Regions from separate parts of the Lysinibacillus parviboronicapiens genome, predicted to be linked through region 2. Evidence: a T-box and tRNA genes for the amino acid it is inferred to sense, from the RefSeq annotation. Region 2 holds a T-box; the other regions hold tRNA genes.

The links. The T-box of region 2 lies ahead of tyrS (tyrosine--tRNA ligase). A T-box ahead of a tRNA ligase gene usually reads a tRNA of that ligase, here a tRNA-Tyr.
Region 1: it has a tRNA-Tyr gene. The T-box ahead of tyrS (tyrosine--tRNA ligase) is inferred to sense a tRNA for this amino acid. The anticodon was not compared.
Region 3: it has a tRNA-Tyr gene. The T-box ahead of tyrS (tyrosine--tRNA ligase) is inferred to sense a tRNA for this amino acid. The anticodon was not compared.

What each region holds. Positions count from the first base shown of each region.
Region 1 is NZ_CP073713.1:273,373-281,160, forward strand. It holds rRNA gene C9J31_RS01440 (16S ribosomal RNA) at 139-1,690, shown strand; rRNA gene C9J31_RS01445 (23S ribosomal RNA) at 2,000-4,928, shown strand; rRNA gene rrf (5S ribosomal RNA) at 4,996-5,111, shown strand; tRNA gene C9J31_RS01455 (tRNA-Val) at 5,125-5,200, shown strand; tRNA gene C9J31_RS01460 (tRNA-Thr) at 5,206-5,281, shown strand; tRNA gene C9J31_RS01465 (tRNA-Tyr) at 5,291-5,374, shown strand; tRNA gene C9J31_RS01470 (tRNA-Trp) at 5,388-5,461, shown strand; tRNA gene C9J31_RS01475 (tRNA-His) at 5,474-5,549, shown strand; tRNA gene C9J31_RS01480 (tRNA-Ser) at 5,640-5,732, shown strand; tRNA gene C9J31_RS01485 (tRNA-Met) at 5,901-5,975, shown strand; tRNA gene C9J31_RS01490 (tRNA-Asp) at 5,979-6,054, shown strand; tRNA gene C9J31_RS01495 (tRNA-Phe) at 6,190-6,265, shown strand; tRNA gene C9J31_RS01500 (tRNA-Gly) at 6,271-6,344, shown strand; tRNA gene C9J31_RS01505 (tRNA-Ile) at 6,349-6,425, shown strand; tRNA gene C9J31_RS01510 (tRNA-Asn) at 6,430-6,506, shown strand; tRNA gene C9J31_RS01515 (tRNA-Glu) at 6,508-6,579, shown strand; gene C9J31_RS01520 (nitric oxide synthase oxygenase) at 6,869-7,788, shown strand, end outside.
Region 2 is NZ_CP073713.1:3,638,301-3,646,088, forward strand. It holds gene C9J31_RS17600 (iron-containing alcohol dehydrogenase) at 208-1,413, shown strand; gene C9J31_RS17605 (cobalamin-binding protein) at 1,545-2,354, shown strand; gene tyrS (tyrosine--tRNA ligase) at 2,403-3,671, opposite strand; T-box leader at 3,741-3,943, opposite strand; gene C9J31_RS17615 (transglycosylase domain-containing protein) at 4,046-7,048, shown strand; gene C9J31_RS17620 (NAD-dependent epimerase/dehydratase family protein) at 7,138-7,788, shown strand, end outside.
Region 3 is NZ_CP073713.1:4,116,354-4,124,141, reverse strand. It holds rRNA gene C9J31_RS20015 (23S ribosomal RNA) at 1-1,515, shown strand, start outside; rRNA gene rrf (5S ribosomal RNA) at 1,631-1,746, shown strand; tRNA gene C9J31_RS20005 (tRNA-Asn) at 1,762-1,838, shown strand; tRNA gene C9J31_RS20000 (tRNA-Ser) at 1,844-1,935, shown strand; tRNA gene C9J31_RS19995 (tRNA-Glu) at 1,964-2,038, shown strand; tRNA gene C9J31_RS19990 (tRNA-Val) at 2,055-2,130, shown strand; tRNA gene C9J31_RS19985 (tRNA-Met) at 2,157-2,231, shown strand; tRNA gene C9J31_RS19980 (tRNA-Asp) at 2,235-2,310, shown strand; tRNA gene C9J31_RS19975 (tRNA-Phe) at 2,324-2,396, shown strand; tRNA gene C9J31_RS19970 (tRNA-Thr) at 2,409-2,484, shown strand; tRNA gene C9J31_RS19965 (tRNA-Tyr) at 2,494-2,577, shown strand; tRNA gene C9J31_RS19960 (tRNA-Trp) at 2,592-2,665, shown strand; tRNA gene C9J31_RS19955 (tRNA-His) at 2,678-2,753, shown strand; tRNA gene C9J31_RS19950 (tRNA-His) at 2,783-2,858, shown strand; tRNA gene C9J31_RS19945 (tRNA-Gln) at 2,878-2,952, shown strand; tRNA gene C9J31_RS19940 (tRNA-Gly) at 2,959-3,033, shown strand; tRNA gene C9J31_RS19935 (tRNA-Cys) at 3,042-3,115, shown strand; tRNA gene C9J31_RS19930 (tRNA-Leu) at 3,172-3,255, shown strand; gene C9J31_RS19925 (MazG nucleotide pyrophosphohydrolase domain-containing protein) at 3,440-3,757, shown strand; gene C9J31_RS19920 (S-layer homology domain-containing protein) at 4,270-5,361, shown strand; gene C9J31_RS19915 (arylamine N-acetyltransferase family protein) at 5,398-6,108, opposite strand; gene nagB (glucosamine-6-phosphate deaminase) at 6,338-7,051, shown strand; partial or broken gene C9J31_RS23845 (DMT family transporter) at 7,114-7,758, opposite strand.

The DNA.
Region 1 (7,788 bases), 1.5 Mb from region 2:
AAAACATGAACCTTGAAAACTGAACAAGCAAAACGTAATCAATAACGTTTTTAGTAGCTAACTTCGGTTAGTGAATAAAACAAAATTTTGGACATCAAAATTGATGCCAGCAAAACAATTTGAGCTAATCAAATTTCTTTTATGGAGAGTTTGATCCTGGCTCAGGACGAACGCTGGCGGCGTGCCTAATACATGCAAGTCGAGCGAATGATGAGGAAGCTTGCTTCCTCTGATTTAGCGGCGGACGGGTGAGTAACACGTGGGCAACCTACCTTATAGTTTGGGATAACTCCGGGAAACCGGGGCTAATACCAAATAATCTCTTTTACTTCATGGTGAAAGACTAAAAGACGGTTTCGGCTGTCGCTATAGGATGGGCCCGCGGCGCATTAGCTAGTTGGTGAGGTAACGGCTCACCAAGGCAACGATGCGTAGCCGACCTGAGAGGGTGATCGGCCACACTGGGACTGAGACACGGCCCAGACTCCTACGGGAGGCAGCAGTAGGGAATCTTCCACAATGGGCGAAAGCCTGATGGAGCAACGCCGCGTGAGTGAAGAAGGATTTCGGTTCGTAAAACTCTGTTGTAAGGGAAGAACAAGTACAGTAGTAACTGGCTGTACCTTGACGGTACCTTATTAGAAAGCCACGGCTAACTACGTGCCAGCAGCCGCGGTAATACGTAGGTGGCAAGCGTTGTCCGGAATTATTGGGCGTAAAGCGCGCGCAGGTGGTTTCTTAAGTCTGATGTGAAAGCCCACGGCTCAACCGTGGAGGGTCATTGGAAACTGGGAGACTTGAGTGCAGAAGAGGATAGTGGAATTCCAAGTGTAGCGGTGAAATGCGTAGAGATTTGGAGGAACACCAGTGGCGAAGGCGACTATCTGGTCTGTAACTGACACTGAGGCGCGAAAGCGTGGGGAGCAAACAGGATTAGATACCCTGGTAGTCCACGCCGTAAACGATGAGTGCTAAGTGTTAGGGGGTTTCCGCCCCTTAGTGCTGCAGCTAACGCATTAAGCACTCCGCCTGGGGAGTACGGTCGCAAGACTGAAACTCAAAGGAATTGACGGGGGCCCGCACAAGCGGTGGAGCATGTGGTTTAATTCGAAGCAACGCGAAGAACCTTACCAGGTCTTGACATCCCATTGACCACTGTAGAGATACAGTTTTCCCTTCGGGGACAACGGTGACAGGTGGTGCATGGTTGTCGTCAGCTCGTGTCGTGAGATGTTGGGTTAAGTCCCGCAACGAGCGCAACCCTTGATCTTAGTTGCCATCATTTAGTTGGGCACTCTAAGGTGACTGCCGGTGACAAACCGGAGGAAGGTGGGGATGACGTCAAATCATCATGCCCCTTATGACCTGGGCTACACACGTGCTACAATGGACGATACAAACGGTTGCCAACTCGCGAGAGGGAGCTAATCCGATAAAGTCGTTCTCAGTTCGGATTGTAGGCTGCAACTCGCCTACATGAAGCCGGAATCGCTAGTAATCGCGGATCAGCATGCCGCGGTGAATACGTTCCCGGGCCTTGTACACACCGCCCGTCACACCACGAGAGTTTGTAACACCCGAAGTCGGTGAGGTAACCTTTTGGAGCCAGCCGCCGAAGGTGGGATAGATGATTGGGGTGAAGTCGTAACAAGGTAGCCGTATCGGAAGGTGCGGCTGGATCACCTCCTTTCTAAGGATATTTTCGGAATACAAACCTTGGGTTTGTAAGATTACGTTTTGCGTTCAGTTTTGAAGGTTCATTCTTCTGAATGAATAACTTCAAAACTTGTTCTTTGAAAACTGGATAAAACGACATTGAAATAGTAACAAACACATTTATTTTTTAAGTTTTTTAGGCTTAATAACAGATAATGTAGGGTTTCAAGACACAAGTAGTTCTAGGAAGCAAGCGAGAGAGGAAAGGAGCGTACCTTAGTACGTGACTGACTGAACGAGTGAAGCTGACAACGAAATACGCAGTGTATTGGAAGCCGACGTAGGTTAAGTTATTAAGGGCGCACGGCGAATGCCTTGGCACTAGGAGCCGAAGAAGGACGGCACTAACACCGATATGCTTCGGGGAGCTGTAAGTGAGCTTTGATCCGGAGATTTCCGAATGGGGGAACCCACTACGTTTAATCGCGTAGTATCTTGACGTGAATACATAGCGTCTTGAAGGCAGACCCAGGGAACTGAAACATCTAAGTACCTGGAGGAAGAGAAAGAAAAATCGATTCCCTGAGTAGCGGCGAGCGAAACGGGAAGAGCCCAAACCAAGAGGCTTGCCTCTTGGGGTTGTAGGACACTCAATACGGAGTTACAAAAGAATGAGTTAGATGAAGCGACTTGGAAAGGTCCGCCAGAGCAGGTAAAAGCCCTGTAGTCGAAAGTTCATTCCCTCCTGAGTGGATCCTGAGTACGGCGGAACACGTGAAATTCCGTCGGAATCTGGGAGGACCATCTCCCAAGGCTAAATACTACCTAGTGACCGATAGTGAACCAGTACCGTGAGGGAAAGGTGAAAAGCACCCCGGAAGGGGAGTGAAAGAGATCCTGAAACCGTGTGCCTACAAGTAGTTAGAGCCCGTTAATGGGTGATAGCGTGCCTTTTGTAGAATGAACCGGCGAGTTACGATTACGTGCGAGGTTAAGTTTTAGAAGACGGAGCCGCAGCGAAAGCGAGTCTGAATAGGGCGAATTAGTACGTGGTCGTAGACCCGAAACCAGGTGATCTACCCATGTCCAGGGTGAAGGTAAGGTAACACTTACTGGAGGCCCGAACCCACGCACGTTGAAAAGTGCGGGGATGAGGTGTGGGTAGCGGAGAAATTCCAATCGAACCTGGAGATAGCTGGTTCTCTCCGAAATAGCTTTAGGGCTAGCCTCGTGATGAGAATACTGGAGGTAGAGCACTGTTTGGACTAGGGGGCCATCCCGGTTTACCGAATTCAGACAAACTCCGAATGCCAGATATTTATACACGGGAGTCAGACTGCGAGTGATAAGATCCGTAGTCAAAAGGGAAACAGCCCAGACCACCAGCTAAGGTCCCAAAGTAATCGTTAAGTGGAAAAGGATGTGGCGTTGCATAGACAACCAGGATGTTGGCTTAGAAGCAGCCATCATTTAAAGAGTGCGTAATAGCTCACTGGTCGAGTGACGCTGCGCCGAAAATGTATCGGGGCTAAACGATTCACCGAAGCTGTGGATTGACATCTACGATGTCAGTGGTAGGAGAGCGTTCTAAGTGCGTTGAAGTCAGACCGGAAGGACTGGTGGAGCGCTTAGAAGTGAGAATGCCGGTATGAGTAGCGAAAGACGGGTGAGAATCCCGTCCACCGTATGACTAAGGTTTCCTGAGGAAGGCTCGTCCGCTCAGGGTTAGTCGGGACCTAAGCCGAGGCCGATAGGCGTAGGCGATGGACAACAGGTTGATATTCCTGTACCACCTCCTCACCGTTTGAGAAATGGGGGGACGCAGTAGGATAGGGTAAGCGCGCCGTTGGTTGTGCGCGTCCAAGCAGTAAGGCGTGTGTGTAGGCAAATCCGCACACTGTAACGTTGAGCTGTGATGGCGAGTCCTTTAAGGACGAAGTTCCTGATTTCACACTGCCAAGAAAAGCCTCTATCGAGGTGAGAGGTGCCCGTACCGCAAACCGACACAGGTAGTCGAGGAGAGAATCCTAAGGTGTGCGAGAGAACTCTCGTTAAGGAACTCGGCAAAATGACCCCGTAACTTCGGGAGAAGGGGTGCTCTTGAGCGTGCAAGCGCATGAGAGCCGCAGTGAATAGGCCCAGGCGACTGTTTAGCAAAAACACAGGTCTCTGCAAAACCGTAAGGTGACGTATAGGGGCTGACGCCTGCCCGGTGCTGGAAGGTTAAGAGGAGTGGTTAGCGCAAGCGAAGCTGCGAATTGAAGCCCCAGTAAACGGCGGCCGTAACTATAACGGTCCTAAGGTAGCGAAATTCCTTGTCGGGTAAGTTCCGACCCGCACGAAAGGCGTAACGATCTGGGCACTGTCTCAACGAGAGACTCGGTGAAATTATAGTACCTGTGAAGATGCAGGTTACCCGCGACAGGACGGAAAGACCCCGTGGAGCTTTACTGTAGCCTGATATTGAATTTTGGTACAACTTGTACAGGATAGGTAGGAGCCAGAGATCTCGGAGCGCCAGCTTCGAAGGAGGCGTCGGTGGGATACTACCCTGGTTGTATTGAAATTCTAACCCATGCCCCTTAGCGGGGCAGGAGACAGTGTCAGGCGGACAGTTTGACTGGGGCGGTCGCCTCCTAAAAGGTAACGGAGGCGCCCAAAGGTTCCCTCAGAATGGTTGGAAATCATTCGTAGAGTGTAAAGGCACAAGGGAGCTTGACTGCGAGACCTACAAGTCGAGCAGGGTCGAAAGACGGGCTTAGTGATCCGGTGGTTCCGCATGGAAGGGCCATCGCTCAACGGATAAAAGCTACCCCGGGGATAACAGGCTTATCTCCCCCAAGAGTCCACATCGACGGGGAGGTTTGGCACCTCGATGTCGGCTCATCGCATCCTGGGGCTGTAGTCGGTCCCAAGGGTTGGGCTGTTCGCCCATTAAAGCGGTACGCGAGCTGGGTTCAGAACGTCGTGAGACAGTTCGGTCCCTATCCGTCGTGGGCGTAGGAAATTTGAGAGGAGCTGTCCTTAGTACGAGAGGACCGGGATGGACACACCGCTGGTGTACCAGTTGTCTTGCCAAAGGCATCGCTGGGTAGCTATGTGTGGACGGGATAAGTGCTGAAAGCATCTAAGCATGAAGCCCCCCTCAAGATGAGATTTCCCATTACGCAAGTAAGTAAGATCCCTCAAAGACGATGAGGTAGATAGGTTCGAGGTGGAAGTGTGGTGACACATGGAGCTGACGAATACTAATCGATCGAGGACTTAACCAAAATGTTTGAAACATTCAATGCACCGTTTATCCAGTTTTGAAAGAATAAGTTCTTTTAACTAAATAAGTGAAGTGATGATGGCAAAGAGGTCACACCCGTTCCCATACCGAACACGGAAGTTAAGCTCTTTAGCGCCGATGGTAGTTGGGGGCTTCCCCCTGCGAGAGTAGGACGTCGCTTCGCTTATTTTTTATGTGGAGGATTAGCTCAGCTGGGAGAGCATCTGCCTTACAAGCAGAGGGTCGGCGGTTCGAGCCCGTCATCCTCCACCATTTTTGCCGGTGTAGCTCAGTTGGTAGAGCAACTGACTTGTAATCAGTAGGTCGTGGGTTCGACTCCTATCGCCGGCACCATGTATTGCCGGAGGGGTAGCGAAGTGGCTAAACGCGGCGGACTGTAAATCCGCTCCTTAGGGTTCGGCGGTTCGAATCCGTCCCCCTCCACCAGTTTTTAATTCATAGGGGCATAGTTCAACGGTAGAATAGAGGTCTCCAAAACCTTTGGTGTGGGTTCGATTCCTACTGCCCCTGCCAATTAATTTCATGGCGGTTGTGGCGAAGTGGTTAACGCACCTGATTGTGGTTCAGGCATTCGTGGGTTCGATTCCCATCAGTCGCCCCATTTTAGAATATTGCAAGTTGTAAGCCAATGAATTTTGATTTATTATAAAAAGGTTCAGGTCTACAAAATCCACCATTTATATATTGTTACGGAGGTATACCCAAGTCTGGCTGAAGGGATCGGTCTTGAAAACCGACAGGCGGGTAACACCGCGCGGGGGTTCGAATCCCTCTACCTCCTCCAGTTTATATTTTATAAATGGTGTTCTAAAAGCTCGGTATAAATAATATTGTCGTGGGGTGGAGCAAATCGCAATACGAATATTGCGATTAACGTCGACGCAAGCAAAGCGTGGAAGACGTCATCTTACATTAAGCGTATCATCATGTTATTTATAACGATTCATATTATCGCGGGGTGGAGCAGTGGTAGCTCGTCGGGCTCATAACCCGAAGGTCGTTGGTTCAAATCCGGCCCCCGCAACCAAATGGTCCCGTGGTGTAGCGGTTAACATGCCTGCCTGTCACGCAGGAGATCGCCGGTTCGATCCCGGTCGGGACCGCCATTTTTATAATAAGAGATTCATGATAAGCAAAAAGATTGAAGAAGCAAACGAGTGCATGAAGGAGCGTACTTAAGTACGTGACTGAATAAACGAGACTGGCTGATAAAGATATTTGCAGCTTAGCATGGAACGTATGGGTCAGTAGCTCAGTTGGTAGAGCATTAGATTGAAGCTCTAAGTGTCGGCGGTTCGATTCCGTCCTGACCCACCATATATGCGGGTGTAGTTTAATGGTAAAACCTCAGCCTTCCAAGCTGATGTCGTGAGTTCGATTCTCATCACCCGCTCCAAAATGGGCCTATAGCTCAGCTGGTTAGAGCGCACGCCTGATAAGCGTGAGGTCGATGGTTCGAGTCCATTTAGGCCCACCATTATTCCGAAGTAGCTCAGTTGGTAGTAGCACCTGACTGTTAATCAGGTTGTCGCAGGTTCGAGTCCTGCCTTCGGAGCCATGGCCCCTTGGTCAAGCGGTTAAGACACCGCCCTTTCACGGCGGTAACACGGGTTCGAATCCCGTAGGGGTCATCAAGCATGTAGCATGTTGTTGCTATATGCTTTTTTTTGATTTTTTTGTGTCCTACGTGAGTTTACGCCTACAGTTATAGATTGTAGAGGGGTATAACAATCTTTTTCATCATTCTTTAATGGAGATAAAGTCTAAGATTTTATAGTGGCAAAAATATAATTGAAAAAAGTATGAGCTTAAATTTGAACAAAGTATTTCATATATGCAATATGTATGTTTTCTAGTAGATTTTTTCATGGTGAATCCTGTGCCATTGTTCTAATATGAGAATAGATGGAGGAAATCGACATGAATTTACTAGAGGTACAGCGGTTTTTAGCACTTTATCAATCAGAACAAAATGAGTCCGAAACATGGCTGGCAAATAGATTACAACAGGTGGAATCTGAAGGGGAGTATAACCCGACAACAGAAGAATTAGTTTTTGGAGCACGGGTAGCATGGCGTAACAGTAATAAATGCATTGGTCGTTTATTTTGGCAATCGCTACATGTTGTTGATGCACGTGATATCTTAGATGAGCAGTCCATTTTTGAAACTTTGCTGGCACATATTCAGTATGCAACAAATGATGGGAAAATCCGTCCGACAATTACGGTGTTTGCACCAGAACGTGTGCGTATATGGAATCATCAGCTTATTCGTTATGCAGGCTATGAAACGCAAGAGGGAATCGTTGGTGATTCACATTCTATCGCTTTCACAAAAATATGCAAATCGCTAGGCTGGCAAGGTGAGGGAACAGCGTTTGATGTATTGCCCCTGATTGTGCAAGTAGATCAGCGAACACCACAATTATTTACAATCCCACCTGAATATATTTTAGAAGTCCCTATTCGTCATCCACAATATTCAAAGGTCGAGGCGCTTGACTTAAAATGGTATGCTGTACCAATTATATCGAGCATGCGCTTTCAGATGGCAGGAATTGATTTTCAAGCGGCACCATTTAATGGCTGGTATATGGGCACAGAGATTGGTGCACGCAATTTAGCCGATCACGATCGCTATAACATGCTACCAGCAATAGCAGAAATATTTGGGTTGGATATGACAAAGCAGGTATCACTATGGAGAGATCGTGCATTAGTTGAGTTGAATATTGCAGTGCTGCATTCCTTTAAAGAAGACGGCGTTAGCATAGTGGATCATCACACGGCAGCACAACAGTTTAAGCTATTTGAAGAAGCAGAAGAGAAGGCAGGACG
Region 2 (7,788 bases):
CGTTTATATATCAACATTCCTATGTAACTAAAGCTTCCACACTATTGTAAAACGGTTTAACTTTTTTGTAAGATAATAACACATTAAATATTAACAATTTTAATAAAAATACGAGTTGAATTTTTACAAAAAATAGAATAACATGAATTTCGGAAGGTGGTTCGCCATCATTCAAGCAATAACAATTATTTTAAAGGGGTTGGAAATATGTCAGACGTTCTAAAGCAATTTGTCATGCCGAAAACAAACTTATTTGGACCTGGAGCAATTCAAGAAGTTGGTAAACGCTTAAATGATTTAGAAGTGAAAAAGACATTGATCGTAACAGATGAGGGCTTACACAAATTAGGTCTCTCAGAACAAATTGCTAACATCATTACAGCAGCTGGAATTGATGTTGCAATTTTCCCGAAAGCAGAACCAAATCCAACAGACCAAAACATTGAAGATGGTATCGCAGTATATCATGCCGAGAACTGTGATTCAATTGTCTCACTTGGAGGCGGTAGTGCACATGATGCAGCAAAAGGTATTGGAATTATTGCTTCGAATGGTGGACGCATTCATGATTATGAAGGCGTTGACAAATCAGAAAACCCACTAGTGCCATTAATCGCTATTAACACGACAGCTGGTACAGCAAGCGAAATGACACGCTTTACGATTATTACAGATACTGCTCGTAAAGTGAAAATGGCGATCGTTGATAAGCATGTGACACCGTTAGTATCGATTAACGATCCTGAGTTAATGATTGGCTTACCGCCAGCTCTGACAGCGGCTACTGGTTTAGATGCGCTAACACACGCAATTGAATCATTTGTATCAACAGATGCCACACCTATTACAGATGCTTGTGGTGAAAAGGTACTTCAACTAGTTCCTGAATTTTTACCACGCGCCTATGCTAACGGTGCAGATTTAGAAGCTCGAGAGCAAATGGTATACGCGCAATTCTTAGCAGGTATGGCGTTCAATAATGCTTCACTTGGCTATGTGCATGCGATTGCTCACCAATTAGGTGGTTTCTACAATCTTCCACATGGTGTATGTAACGCGATTTTACTACCTCATGTTTGTCGCTTCAACTTAACGGCACGTACAGAGCGTTTTGCAAGGATTGCCGAACTATTAGGGCAAAATGTTGAGGGCTTAAGCAAACGTGATGCTGCGGAAAAAGCGATCACTGCCATTGAAAGCTTATCAAAAGACTTAAATATTCCAAGTGGCTTCCGTGAATTAGGCGTGAAGGATGAGGATATTGAAACTTTAGCGAAAAATGCAATGCTAGACGTATGTGCTGCCACAAATCCGCGTAAAGCCACATTAGAAGACATCAAACAGATTATTACAAATGCGATGGGGCCTGTAGTGAAAACAGCAGAGTCGCTTGAAGCTGTCGCACTTTCTTAAAATATAACGAAATGGCGTGTCTCATATATTTGAGGCACGTCTTTTTCTATGACATGAAAAATTTCCAAACATTGTATACAAGCGCAACACCAGCTATACTTTTCATAAAAGTAATTGGGAGGAAAAAAAATATGCGTTTAATCTCGATTTGTCCTAGTAATACCGAACTAGTCGCTTATTTAGGTTTGACAGATCAGCTTGTTGGTGTCGATGATTTTTCTGATTGGCCTGCGACTGTCCACGAACTGCCCAAGCTAGGGCCTGATTTATCGATTGACATAGATGCATTAGAAGCATTACAGCCCGATCTCGTACTTGCATCTTTAAGTGTACCTGGCATGGAAAAAAATATAGAAGCATTACAAGAAAGAAATATTCCTCATCTTGTCTTTAACGCGAATTCATTAGCGGAAATCGCTCAAGAACTTAAAATATTAGGGAAAGCCTGTGGAGTAGAACAGCGTGCACAACAAATAGCAGAAGAATATTCACAATTTATCGAGCACCTTCGCACAGTTGCACAATCCATCCATCATCACCCTACCATTTATTGGGAATGGTGGCCAAATCCCATTTTCACGCCAGGAAAAATAAACTGGCTCACCGAAATTAGTGCCATCGCAGGAGGCTCTAATCTATTTCAAGATGTCGAGCTAGCAAGCGTGCAAACGGATTGGACAGATGTAATAAGTCGTAATCCTGACTATATTATGATGGCTTGGGTAGGTGTTGCCTTCGAGCGTATACAGCCAGCAAATTTATTAAAACGACCACATGCACAGGAGCTACAAGCCATTAAAATGAATCAACTTCATGTAATGGAAGAATGGCTTTATTGTCGCCCATCACCTCGTCTGGTGGAAGGGGCTTTAAAACTAGCAAAATTACTTCACCCAGAAGAATATGCGCATCTAAAGCTTCCGCATTTATTAGCATGCTAATAAGAAACATCCCCTCGCGTAAACTCGAGGGGATGTCGTTGTATGTCATTATAAAAATTTTACCATATGGTATTTTTTCTTGCCTCGACGTACAATGCTGAATGCATCTTCTAAACGGTCTTTGGCATCGACAACATATTCTAAAGCTGTTACCTTTTCACCATTAACACTAATCGCACCATTCGTTACGTCTTCACGAGCTTGACGTTTTGATGATGAAATGCCCGCTTCCACAAGTAAGTCCACTATATTTTTATCTTCTTTTGCCATTTCAATAGAAGGTACATCTTTAAAAGCATCCTTCATTTCATCGGCAGAAAGTGCTTTTAAGTCACCCGAGAATAAGGCAGCCGTGATTCGGATTGCTTGCTCTAATGCTTCCTGACCATGAATTAAACGTGTCATCTCTTCGGCCAGTGCTTTTTGAGCCTTACGTAGATGCGGCTCTTCTTCTACAGACACGGCTAATGCTTCGATTTCTTCACGAGATAGGAATGTGAAGATTTTTAAATATTTGACAACGTCGGCATCCGCTGCATTAATCCAGAATTGGTAGAACTCATATGGAGAAGTTTTTGTGCTATCTAACCATACAGCCCCACCAGCTGTTTTACCAAACTTTGTACCATCTGCCTTCGTTACTAACGGAATTGTGATACCAAAAGCTTTTGTTTCTTCTTCATGTGTTTTCCGAATAACTTCTAAACCAGTTGTAATATTCCCCCACTGGTCAGAACCACCCACTTGAATACGACAATTGTAATGGTTATACAAATGATTATAATCAATACCTTGAATTAACGTGTAAGCAAACTCAGTAAATGAAATCCCTGTATCAAGACGTGAAGCAATTGTATCCTTTGCTAGCATGTAGTTGACGTTAATTAATTTCCCGTAATCTCGTAAAAACTCAATCGTGTTTATTTCGCCAATCCAGTCACGGTTATTGACAAGTTGTGCACCATTTCCATCTTCAGCAAAATCAAAAATTCGTTCTAATTGACCACGAATACCTTGCACGTTTTTATCAATTTGTTCAACTGTTTGCAGTTGACGCTCTTCCGAACGACCAGATGGATCCCCAATCATCCCTGTTGCTCCACCTACAAGTAGAATTGGACGATGACCAGCTTTCTGGAAGCGACGCAGTGTCAATAATGGTACGATGTGTCCGATGTGCATAGAGTCAGCAGTTGGGTCTACACCACAGTACAAAGAAACCGATTGTTGTTGTAACAGCTTTTCCATTCCTTCAGCGTCTGTTTGTTGGTAAAGCAGACCACGCCATTCTAAATCTTGTAATAATTCGTTTGCCATTGTTTTTCCTCCTAATTTGTATTGTCGCGTATAGAAACAAAAAAGTCCCTACACGCAAATTACATTGCATGCAGGGACGTTAATAACTAACGCGGTACCACCCAGCTTGAAGATGTCATCCATCTTCCTCTCATTCAATCGCCTTTATCGCAGGCGCGCACGTCTAAGCTCCAAGCACGTAATTCGTCTCTACACTATGACCAGCTTTCACCAACCGCTGGCTCTCTATACAGGGAATATAGACACTACTGCAAACTCTTCATCACTAGAAAACTATAAGCACTATTCTATACGATTCTTTTTCAATGTCAATAACTATGTTCGAGTCAATTCAATCTATGCTATAATAGACAAGATTTTAGGAGGTCGATACCTTGAAAGATTGGATTGAGAAAATCAATGCAAAGATCGATGAATTACTCGAACAAAAATGGATGAAGACATTACGTATTTCAGGTAGTGTTACCTGGAACTTATTTTTACTATTTTTAGTCTTTGCATTGGTAGGCACTGTATTTGTTGGCTCGGTTGGCGCCGGCTACTTCGCCTCACTTGTAAAAGAAGAACCACTGCGCTCTAAAGAAGAATTACGTGAGCATATTTTCAACTATGAGGAAACAAGTGAAATTTATTTTGCCAACGATATTTATATCGGGAAATTGCGCACCGATTTAGATCGCCGTGAAACGTCACTAAGCGCTGTGGCACCAGATGTTATTAATGCCGTACTAGCAACAGAGGACGAATATTTCCGGGAACATAATGGCATTGTTCCGAAAGCTGTTATTCGTGGGCTACTGCAAGACGTGACAAATTCTGCGACACAAACAGGTGGCTCTACATTAACACAACAACTTATTAAAAACCAAGTATTAACAAATGAAGTATCGTATGAACGTAAAGCAAAAGAAATTCTACTCGCTATGCGTTTAGAACACTTTATGACTAAGGAAGAAATTTTAGAGTCCTATTTAAATATTATTCCTTATGGCCGTAATGCTTCTGGTCGTAATATTGCAGGGGTTGAAACAGCAGCTGACGGAATTTTCGGAGTAAAGGCCAAAGATTTATCTCTACCGCAAGCCGCTTACATAGCTGGTATTCCGCAAGCTCCTTATGCTTATACTCCATTTACGAATACAGGTGTACTAAAAAGCGAAGAGGCTCTTAAGCCAGGTATTGATCGTATGAAAACTGTTCTTTACCGCATGAAAGAAGAAGGCTATATTAACGATGCGCAGTACAAAGACGCAATAAATTACGACATTACAGCAGACTTCCGTTCACCAGAAATAGCATCAGAAGATCGCTATCCTTGGTTAACGTATGAGCTTGAAAATCGTGCAAAAGAAATTATTGCTGCAAAGCTAGCGAAAGAAGATGGCGTAGATCCAGAACGCTTGACAACAGAAAAAAAATTAAAAGAAAAGTATATGATTTTGGCAGACCGCGATGTCCGTTCAAAGGGCTATCGTATTTATTCTACTATTAATAAAGACATGTACGATGCCATGCAAAAAGCGGCAGATAACTTTAAATACTACGGCCATACGTATACAGGTAAAGGTAAGGACCCTATAACAGGTGAAGAAATAGATATTGAAATGCCTGTACAAGTTGGCAGTATTTTAATTGAAAATAGTACAGGACGTATTTTAAGCTTCGTTGGTGGTCGTGACTTTAAAACTACAGAGTTAAACCATGCGACTCAAGCTTTTCGACCAAATGGTTCGACGATGAAGCCATTACTCGTTTATGCTCCAGCAGTAGAATACGGTGTTATTGGTGCAGGTAGCCCACTAGTAGACGTGAAATTCTCTATCGGCTCTTGGAGTCCCAACAACTATATTACGAGTGATGAGCGTGGACTGATTCCTGCACGTGAAGCATTAGCTGATTCACAAAACTTGTCTGCATTACGTTTGTATAATGATATTATTAATAAACGTCCTGCCGAATATTTAGCTAAAATGGGCTTCTCTAAGCTACAGCCTGAAGATTATACGAATCTTGCAACAGGTATTGGGGCATTAGAAGTAGGAACGACTGTTGAAGAAAATACAAATGCCTTTGCAACGTTTGCGAACGGTGGTCAATTTATTGAATCTTATATGATTGAAAAAATTGAAGATTTAGATGGTAATATCATCTATCAACATGAAGTAGAACCTGTACAAGTATTTAGTCCTGAAACATCTTATATTGTCACAGACATGATGCGTGATGTTTTAACTAAAGGAACAGGAACAGTTGCCAGAAATACATTAAAATTCTCTTCTGATTTCGCTGCCAAGACTGGTACTTCACAAGAGTACAAAGATGTTTGGTTTGTCGGCTATAATCCGAATGTTTCATTAGGCGTATGGATGGGCTATGATAAGCAACGTTCATTATATGCCTTTAATAATACGTACTTGCAACCAAGTGTCCGTATTAACAAACTATGGGGTACCTTAATGAATGCTATGTACGATGTGGATCCAAAATTAATTGATGCTCCTACGAACTTTAAGGCACCAAAAAATGTAGTGACCGCTTCATTCTGTGGTATTTCTGGATTAGCACCCTCTGCAGCATGTTCAAATGCTGGGTTAGTGCGCTCAGATTTATTTAATGCTAAAGTATTTTTACCATCACAGCCAGATGATAGCTTAGCATCTTCAAGCGTTGTAACGATTAAAGGAAAGACATACAACGCACACCCAAATACGCCATCAGAGTTTGTAAAATCAGGTGGTGCGGGTATTAACCAAGCCTTTATTAAACGTATGCTAGGAAGACTTGGAGGAAATCCTGGAAGTTTACTTCCAAAAAATTCATCATTATCGAATTCATCAGTATCAGCCGTCGATTTCCCAGCAGATGGAAGTCCACCAGCAACTGTAACGGCAGCGATTAATGGCAATACCTTATCTTGGTCTGGCTCTTCCAATGATGTTGTCGGCTATCGTATATATAACGTGACGAGTGGCGGGAATACTCTAGTCAATTCAGTACTCGAAGCTACACAAAGTATTTCAGTTGCAAGTGGACAAGCATATGTAGTTGTAGCTGTCGATATTACAGGATTGACCTCAGCTCAATCCAATGTTGTATCTACAGGTGGCAGCGAAACTGAACCTGATCCAGAAGAAAATCAAGAACAACCACCTACTCCACCTACAAATGGCAATGAAGGTTCGGGTAATGAAAATGGTTCGAATAATGGGAATGGTTCAGGAAATAATGGCACAGGCACTGAAAATGGCAATGGCTCTGACGGTTCCAATGGCTCAAACAATGGCAACAACAACGGTAATAACAACGATAATGGCTCCACTGGAGAAAATAATGGTGGCACAACCACAACCCCACCTCCTGAAAAGCCAAGTCAATAATAAACAGGCTCACTACATTATTTAAATTGTAGTGAGCCTGTTTTTTTGTCATGATAGAGAAGACAACTACATGAAGGGGTGGATTAACGTTGAAAATTTTAATTTTAGGGGGCACGCGTTTTTTTGGGAGAAAATTAGTGGAACTTTGCCTTCAAAACAGTCATGATGTAACGATTTTAACACGTGGTCAAAGTGGCAATCCTTTTGGCTCTCAAGTGCATCAACTTATCGCTGATCGAGATGATGAACATACATTAGTTCAAGCACTTTCGAATACGACATGGGATATTGTCTACGATAATATTTGCTATTCTCCAAAAGATGCACAAAAGATTATAGAAATTCTAGAAGGTAAAACAACCAAGCTTATATTTACCTCAACGCTTGCGACTTATGAAGCAGATGGTATTGTAAAAACAGAAGCCGATTTTAACCCGTATAACTATGAAATTCGTATGGGGAATCGACAGGATTTCACTTATAGTGAAGGTAAACGTCAAGCGGAAGCAGTACTATTTAAAAAAGCTTCGTTCCCTGTTGTGGCAGTGCGTTTCCCAATCGTTGTGGGCGAACAAGACTATACACGCCGTTTACACTTTCATGTGGAGCGTATAGTAAATGAACAACCCATTACACTTACAAATGTCGATGCAAAAATGAGTTTTATTACCGATGATGAGGCCGCTGCATTTTTATATTTTGCAGGTATTTCTACAATTGAGGGACCATTCAATGCCACA
Region 3 (7,788 bases), 480 kb from region 2:
TAGGCGATGGACAACAGGTTGATATTCCTGTACCACCTCCTCACCGTTTGAGAAATGGGGGGACGCAGTAGGATAGGGTAAGCGCGCCGTTGGTTGTGCGCGTCCAAGCAGTAAGGCGTGTGTGTAGGCAAATCCGCACACTGTAACGTTGAGCTGTGATGGCGAGTCCTTTAAGGACGAAGTTCCTGATTTCACACTGCCAAGAAAAGCCTCTATCGAGGTGAGAGGTGCCCGTACCGCAAACCGACACAGGTAGTCGAGGAGAGAATCCTAAGGTGTGCGAGAGAACTCTCGTTAAGGAACTCGGCAAAATGACCCCGTAACTTCGGGAGAAGGGGTGCTCTTGAGCGTGCAAGCGCATGAGAGCCGCAGTGAATAGGCCCAGGCGACTGTTTAGCAAAAACACAGGTCTCTGCAAAACCGTAAGGTGACGTATAGGGGCTGACGCCTGCCCGGTGCTGGAAGGTTAAGAGGAGTGGTTAGCGCAAGCGAAGCTGCGAATTGAAGCCCCAGTAAACGGCGGCCGTAACTATAACGGTCCTAAGGTAGCGAAATTCCTTGTCGGGTAAGTTCCGACCCGCACGAAAGGCGTAACGATCTGGGCACTGTCTCAACGAGAGACTCGGTGAAATTATAGTACCTGTGAAGATGCAGGTTACCCGCGACAGGACGGAAAGACCCCGTGGAGCTTTACTGTAGCCTGATATTGAATTTTGGTACAACTTGTACAGGATAGGTAGGAGCCAGAGATCTCGGAGCGCCAGCTTCGAAGGAGGCGTCGGTGGGATACTACCCTGGTTGTATTGAAATTCTAACCCATGCCCCTTAGCGGGGCAGGAGACAGTGTCAGGCGGACAGTTTGACTGGGGCGGTCGCCTCCTAAAAGGTAACGGAGGCGCCCAAAGGTTCCCTCAGAATGGTTGGAAATCATTCGTAGAGTGTAAAGGCACAAGGGAGCTTGACTGCGAGACCTACAAGTCGAGCAGGGTCGAAAGACGGGCTTAGTGATCCGGTGGTTCCGCATGGAAGGGCCATCGCTCAACGGATAAAAGCTACCCCGGGGATAACAGGCTTATCTCCCCCAAGAGTCCACATCGACGGGGAGGTTTGGCACCTCGATGTCGGCTCATCGCATCCTGGGGCTGTAGTCGGTCCCAAGGGTTGGGCTGTTCGCCCATTAAAGCGGTACGCGAGCTGGGTTCAGAACGTCGTGAGACAGTTCGGTCCCTATCCGTCGTGGGCGTAGGAAATTTGAGAGGAGCTGTCCTTAGTACGAGAGGACCGGGATGGACACACCGCTGGTGTACCAGTTGTCTTGCCAAAGGCATCGCTGGGTAGCTATGTGTGGACGGGATAAGTGCTGAAAGCATCTAAGCATGAAGCCCCCCTCAAGATGAGATTTCCCATTACGCAAGTAAGTAAGATCCCTCAAAGACGATGAGGTAGATAGGTTCGAGGTGGAAGTGTGGTGACACATGGAGCTGACGAATACTAATCGATCGAGGACTTAACCAAAATGTTTGAAACATTCAATGCACCGTTTATCCAGTTTTGAAAGAATAAAAAAGTGATGATAAAACACTTGTAATTATAATAAAATATGTTATAATAAATAATGTCTTTCATATAGTCTAGTGATGATGGCAAAGAGGTCACACCCGTTCCCATACCGAACACGGAAGTTAAGCTCTTTAGCGCCGATGGTAGTTGGGGGCTTCCCCCTGTGAGAGTAGGACGTCGCTAGGCTATACATAATATCATTCCGAAGTAGCTCAGTTGGTAGTAGCACCTGACTGTTAATCAGGTTGTCGCAGGTTCGAGTCCTGCCTTCGGAGCCATTCTTGGAGAGTTGTCCGAGTGGCCGAAGGAGCACGATTGGAAATCGTGTAGGCGGTTAACACTGTCTCAAGGGTTCAAATCCCTTACTCTCCGCCAGCAAACTTTAGGATTACAGTTCCAAATGGGCCCCTTGGTCAAGTGGTTAAGACACCGCCCTTTCACGGCGGTAACACGGGTTCGAATCCCGTAGGGGTCACCATTTTCAATACCCAGATGGAGGATTAGCTCAGCTGGGAGAGCATCTGCCTTACAAGCAGAGGGTCGGCGGTTCGAGCCCGTCATCCTCCACCATTATTTATATATTCTAATAGTATTATCGCGGGGTGGAGCAGTGGTAGCTCGTCGGGCTCATAACCCGAAGGTCGTTGGTTCAAATCCGGCCCCCGCAACCAAATGGTCCCGTGGTGTAGCGGTTAACATGCCTGCCTGTCACGCAGGAGATCGCCGGTTCGATCCCGGTCGGGACCGCCATTTTTTAAAATATGGGTCAGTAGCTCAGTTGGTAGAGCATTAGATTGAAGCTCTAAGTGTCGGCGGTTCGATTCCGTCCTGACCCATCATATTTTTTTGCCGGTTTAGCTCAGCAGGTAGAGCAACTGACTTGTAATCAGTAGGTCGTGGGTTCGATTCCTATAGCCGGCACCATGTAATCCCGGAGGGGTAGCGAAGTGGCTAAACGCGGCGGACTGTAAATCCGCTCCTTAGGGTTCGGCGGTTCGAATCCGTCCCCCTCCACCAGTTTTTATTTTTATAGGGGCATAGTTTAACGGTAGAATAGAGGTCTCCAAAACCTTTGATGTGGGTTCGATTCCTACTGCCCCTGCCAATGCATATTATGGCGGTTGTGGCGAAGTGGTTAACGCACCTGATTGTGGTTCAGGCATTCGTGGGTTCGATTCCCATCAGTCGCCCCATTTAATTTAATATAAACGATAGTAATATGGCGGTTGTGGCGAAGTGGTTAACGCACCTGATTGTGGTTCAGGCATTCGTGGGTTCGATTCCCATCAGTCGCCCCATTTTCATAAAATTATCTTTTGGGGTATAGCCAAGCGGTAAGGCAACGGATTTTGATTCCGTCACGCCCTGGTTCGAATCCAGGTACCCCAGCCATTTATTGCGGAAGTAGTTCAGTGGTAGAACACCACCTTGCCAAGGTGGGGGTCGCGAGTTCGAACCTCGTCTTCCGCTCCAATTTTTATGGCGGCATAGCCAAGTGGTAAGGCACAGGTCTGCAACACCTTTATCACCGGTTCAAATCCGGTTGCCGCCTCCATAATGTTTTTTAACAACAATCGGATTATCCGATTTTTTTTATCTCTAAGGTCTCATGCCGGTGTGGCGGAATTGGCAGACGCGCACGACTCAAAATCGTGTTCCTTTGGAGTGTCGGTTCGACCCCGACCACCGGTACCATTAAATGATTAATTACAAGACTTCAACGATTATGTTGAGGTCTTTTTTCTTTGTTCGTAGCATAGCAAAATTATTTATAAACTTGATCTGTACTTGATTGCAGGGAATACCATCCATATCAGGTAAGGCTATAAGCTTTATAGTATAATTTCATTTATACAACAAGGAAATGGGGCATAGGTTTATGGAATTAAATGATTTTCAATTGTGGATAAAAGATTACTATGAAACACGAGGGTGGTCAGACTTAAATATCTTTACACGGATCGGCTTTTTGGCCGAAGAAACGGGAGAAGTAGCACGTGCGATTCGAGCACTTGAAATAGGAAGAGACCGACCAGATGAAAAGGTAGGTTCCTATGAAGAGAATAAACAAGAATTAGTAGAGGAACTTGGCGATGTATTAGGAAATATCATTGTGATTGCCAATAAGTATGATATTTCACTTGAGGAAATTTTCAGTGCCCATCAAGAAAAATTACTAAAGCGCTACAAAGGATAAGATGAAATCTGCGTAGTTACCGTGAACTATATAATTGGAAAGGGACCAAATGATTATCCTCATGGAACTCATATTCTAATTGAAGATGATGCAAGATGCTATTTCAAAAGCTAAGGAACATGGTGCGATAATCGTCTGAGATAAAATGGAGTTTAATAATTTTTATCTGGCATATTTGGTTGATCCTACTGGACTTGGTCTAGGTTTAACACAAAAGAAATAATTAATAAAGTCATTGAATGTAAAATACAATGATGCCCCCCTCTACAGCTTATAGTAGAGGTTTTTTTTTTGCTACAGACTAGATAGAAGAAAAAATCACCTATATTTCTCAGGCGTAAAAGGATAAGACAATGGGTATGGGTAAGTAATACAAATGGATAGGTGGATGTCATGAAATATCAAAGAATATAATAAACAACGTTATTGCTATGCTATTTTTGGAGATTATATCTAATTGTTGTTGATGGAGAATAGGATAAGAAGGATGAAAGAAAAATAGGGGGAATGACATGAATAAAATTACTAAGATTCTGTGTGTGGCTGTGCTTTCTGTATGGATATTACAAATTCAACCGGTTTATGCAGCCAGTTTTAAAGATGTAACATCCGAAAATGTGTTAGCAACTGAAATTGATTATTTAGTAGAAAGAGGCATTATCAAGGGGTATCCTAATGGCATGTTTAAACCAAATGACTATGTGACAAAGGCACAAGTAGCTGTAATGTTAACACGAGCGCTAGGATTGAAGACAACGAACGTAAAAAATCCGAAATATCTAGATGTACCAACAACACATATCTATTTTAAAGAAATAGCGGCTACGCAAAATGAAGGAATTTTCGATGCAACAAAGAAATTTAAACCAGATGGTACGCTTTCTAGAGGAGAAATGGCGATTGTTTTACAAAGGGCCTTTAAACTAAAAGGATCAAATTCGTATCAATTTACAGATGTTACAGAAAAGACAATAGGATATAAGGAAATTTTAGCAATTGCGAATAATAATATTACAAGGGGTTATCAGGATGGTTCATTTAAACCAAATTTATCGCTAACACGAGCACATTTTTCAGCATTTATGGCCCGAGCCTTAACACTTTCAAAAGTGAATCTTTTAAAGGATCCTGCGTATGTATACACGTATGCTTTTTATTCGCCTGATAAGGATATGAGGTATACATTAAATTATCAATATAGCCATAACGATAATAAAAATGACGTATGGACGGTTACAAATAGGAGTACGCAAGAGCCATTTAATGATGAACTGCTTTATGGCGACGATACTGTATATGGACAAGCAATTGCTGCAGATTTTAGCACGCATTATGATTTATTTATAGAATTGCCGCTGCGAATTGGTGTAATTGTACATGAAGATGATGATGGGCCTGTAAATGGTAATCGAATTACAGTTAAAACGACGGATGGGACAGTTCGAGCAGGCGGAGTCAACTATAAAAACGTCGCTATATTAGAAGAAACCTTTATATATAGTGATGTAGTGAAAACCTACTATTTTGTAGATGGTATCGGCTTAGTAAAGGAGCTGCATGACGAGGAAGTTATTTATGAGTTACTAAAGCGTTCGAAAAATTAATATGAATAAGGATGCATTTATTCGATGCATCCTTATTTAGAACAGTGAAATATGAAAATAACGATTCAGCGCTTGTAACCACTCTTTGTCGCTATGTGTTGTATAGGTTGTTAAGGATTGACCTTCATATATGCGAAATTGATTATTGAGCATAGTGTGTCGTCCACGTGGGGTACGAATCATCGCAATTTTATTGGTTTGTTTAGAAAGCCGTGGGGCAAATCTAGCATCGTTAGCATCATCCGTAAAGCAATAGAGTAAACGCCATTTATGTGGAGTTTGCTCATAGAGCATCCAGCCATATATTTCATCCCATTCAATTTTGTAAAGCTCATTGCCTTCACGATGCTGATGGCCAGCAATTAAAGGTACTGGCTTACAGGGAGCGAGTGCACCTACGCCAACATCTGAAATATAATGTAAACCTTCAAAAGTGACGAGAAGTAGCTGATGCATAGGGACTTCTTCAGGAGGTGTTCCGTCTTCGATATTACGCCAAAATTGCGCATAGCGGTTTGTAACAGTAAAACCGAGTTCACGTAGGAGCCAGCTAAATAAAATATTTAGCTCAAAACAATTACCTCCGCGTTTTTGAACAATCATTTTACGAAAAAGATCAGGGAGAGCGAAGGAGATACTATGTTTCAACGCCACGTCTAAATTTTCATATGGAATTGTATGGAGATGGCAAGTTTGCAAGTGCCCCAAAAGCTTAATGGATGGCTCTAAAGGACCTTGAAATTTAATATGTTGTAAGTACTGTTGTATTTGTGAAATTATAAAAATCGCCTCACTTCCTTACTATTTAACATAACCGAATTGTTAAAAGAATACACGCATAAAGATTGATAAAGAAAATAATAGAAAAGTAATTAGATAACTTGTAAAATTAATATATTAGCTACTAATTAGTAAAATATTTTCCATTTTAGTTAATAATAATGATTGTAAGGAAGGTATATGGATGACAAGCACAATGAAGTGGATAGAAGTAAATTCATATGATGAAATGAGTGCAGTGGCAGCAAATATTTTCACGGAGCAACTGAAAGCAAAGCCTGCTAGTATTTTAGGTCTTGCTACAGGAGGTTCGCCAGTTGGGATGTATAAGGAATTAGTCAAACGCCAACAAGCGGGAGATATTACTTTTAAAGATGTGAAAACGTTTAATCTGGATGAATATGTCGGTCTAGATCAATCGAGTCCAGCAAGTTACTGGACATTTATGCACGAGAACTTATTTAATCATGTAGATATGAAGGAAGAAAATATTCAATTACCAAATGGCAAAGTGGACGATCTAGCGGCTGAGTGTGTTGCATACGATGACCGTATAGCAGAAGCTGGTGGAATTGACTTGCAACTACTAGGAATTGGTGTTAACGGACATATTGGCTTTAATGAGCCTGGCACATCGTTTACATCATTAACGAATATTGTGGAGTTAACTGAATCTACACGAACTGAAAATGCTATTTATTTTGATGATCCAGCAGACGTACCGACGCAAGCCATTACAATGGGCATTCAATCGATTATGAATGCTAAAGCAATTGTATTAATCGCGTTTGGTGAGAAAAAACTAGAGGCAATTGAAAAGTTAAAAAGTGGTGTTGTGACGGAAGATTTTCCAGCTAGCCAATTGTTGAATCACCCCAATGTAACTATTATTTACGGTGGTACAAAATAAGAAAAAAAGCGTAGACTCCATTTTTTGAAGTCTACGTTTATTATTTTCTACCACTTAATATATCACCAGCGACGACGGCAAGCCCACCTATAAACTGAAATCCATGTAGCTTCGCTGAGAAAGATTACAGCAAAAATTGACGCAAATACAGGGATAAAATTTAGGTGAATGCTTGCTTTGTTAGCACCAAGTTGGATGACACCGCTATTCCAACTAAGAAAGGCTATAATGGATGCGAAAACGCCAACCTATAAAATCGCTGCAATCGTTGACCATTGCCAGTGAATGGAGTTCGTCAATGTCATAGATTCATATATATAGAATGGTAACAGCATAACAGCTCCTATAAAGATTGTTACAAGAAAAGTAGATTGCCATGGTAAGCGTACTGCATAGTGCTTTACAAGGAGTGAATAAATGCTCCAACAGAACACGGCAACTACAACAATTATGTCATCTTTATTGAATGTAAAATCCACCAAGCTTGCAACAGAGCCCCCAGAAATGATGAAAAACACACCACTAAGTGATAAGGTCGCTCCGAGAATTTGAAACCTAGATAGTTTTTCCTTTAAAAAAATAAAAGATAGCATATAAATCATAATGGGGGTTGATGAAATCATGAGCGATGCATTTATGGAAGTCGTGTAATGTAGCCCAGTATAGACGAGCGTATTAAATGCTGCGACCCCTGTTAATGCTAACAGGAGTACAATTGTCAGAATCCAACATCAGTT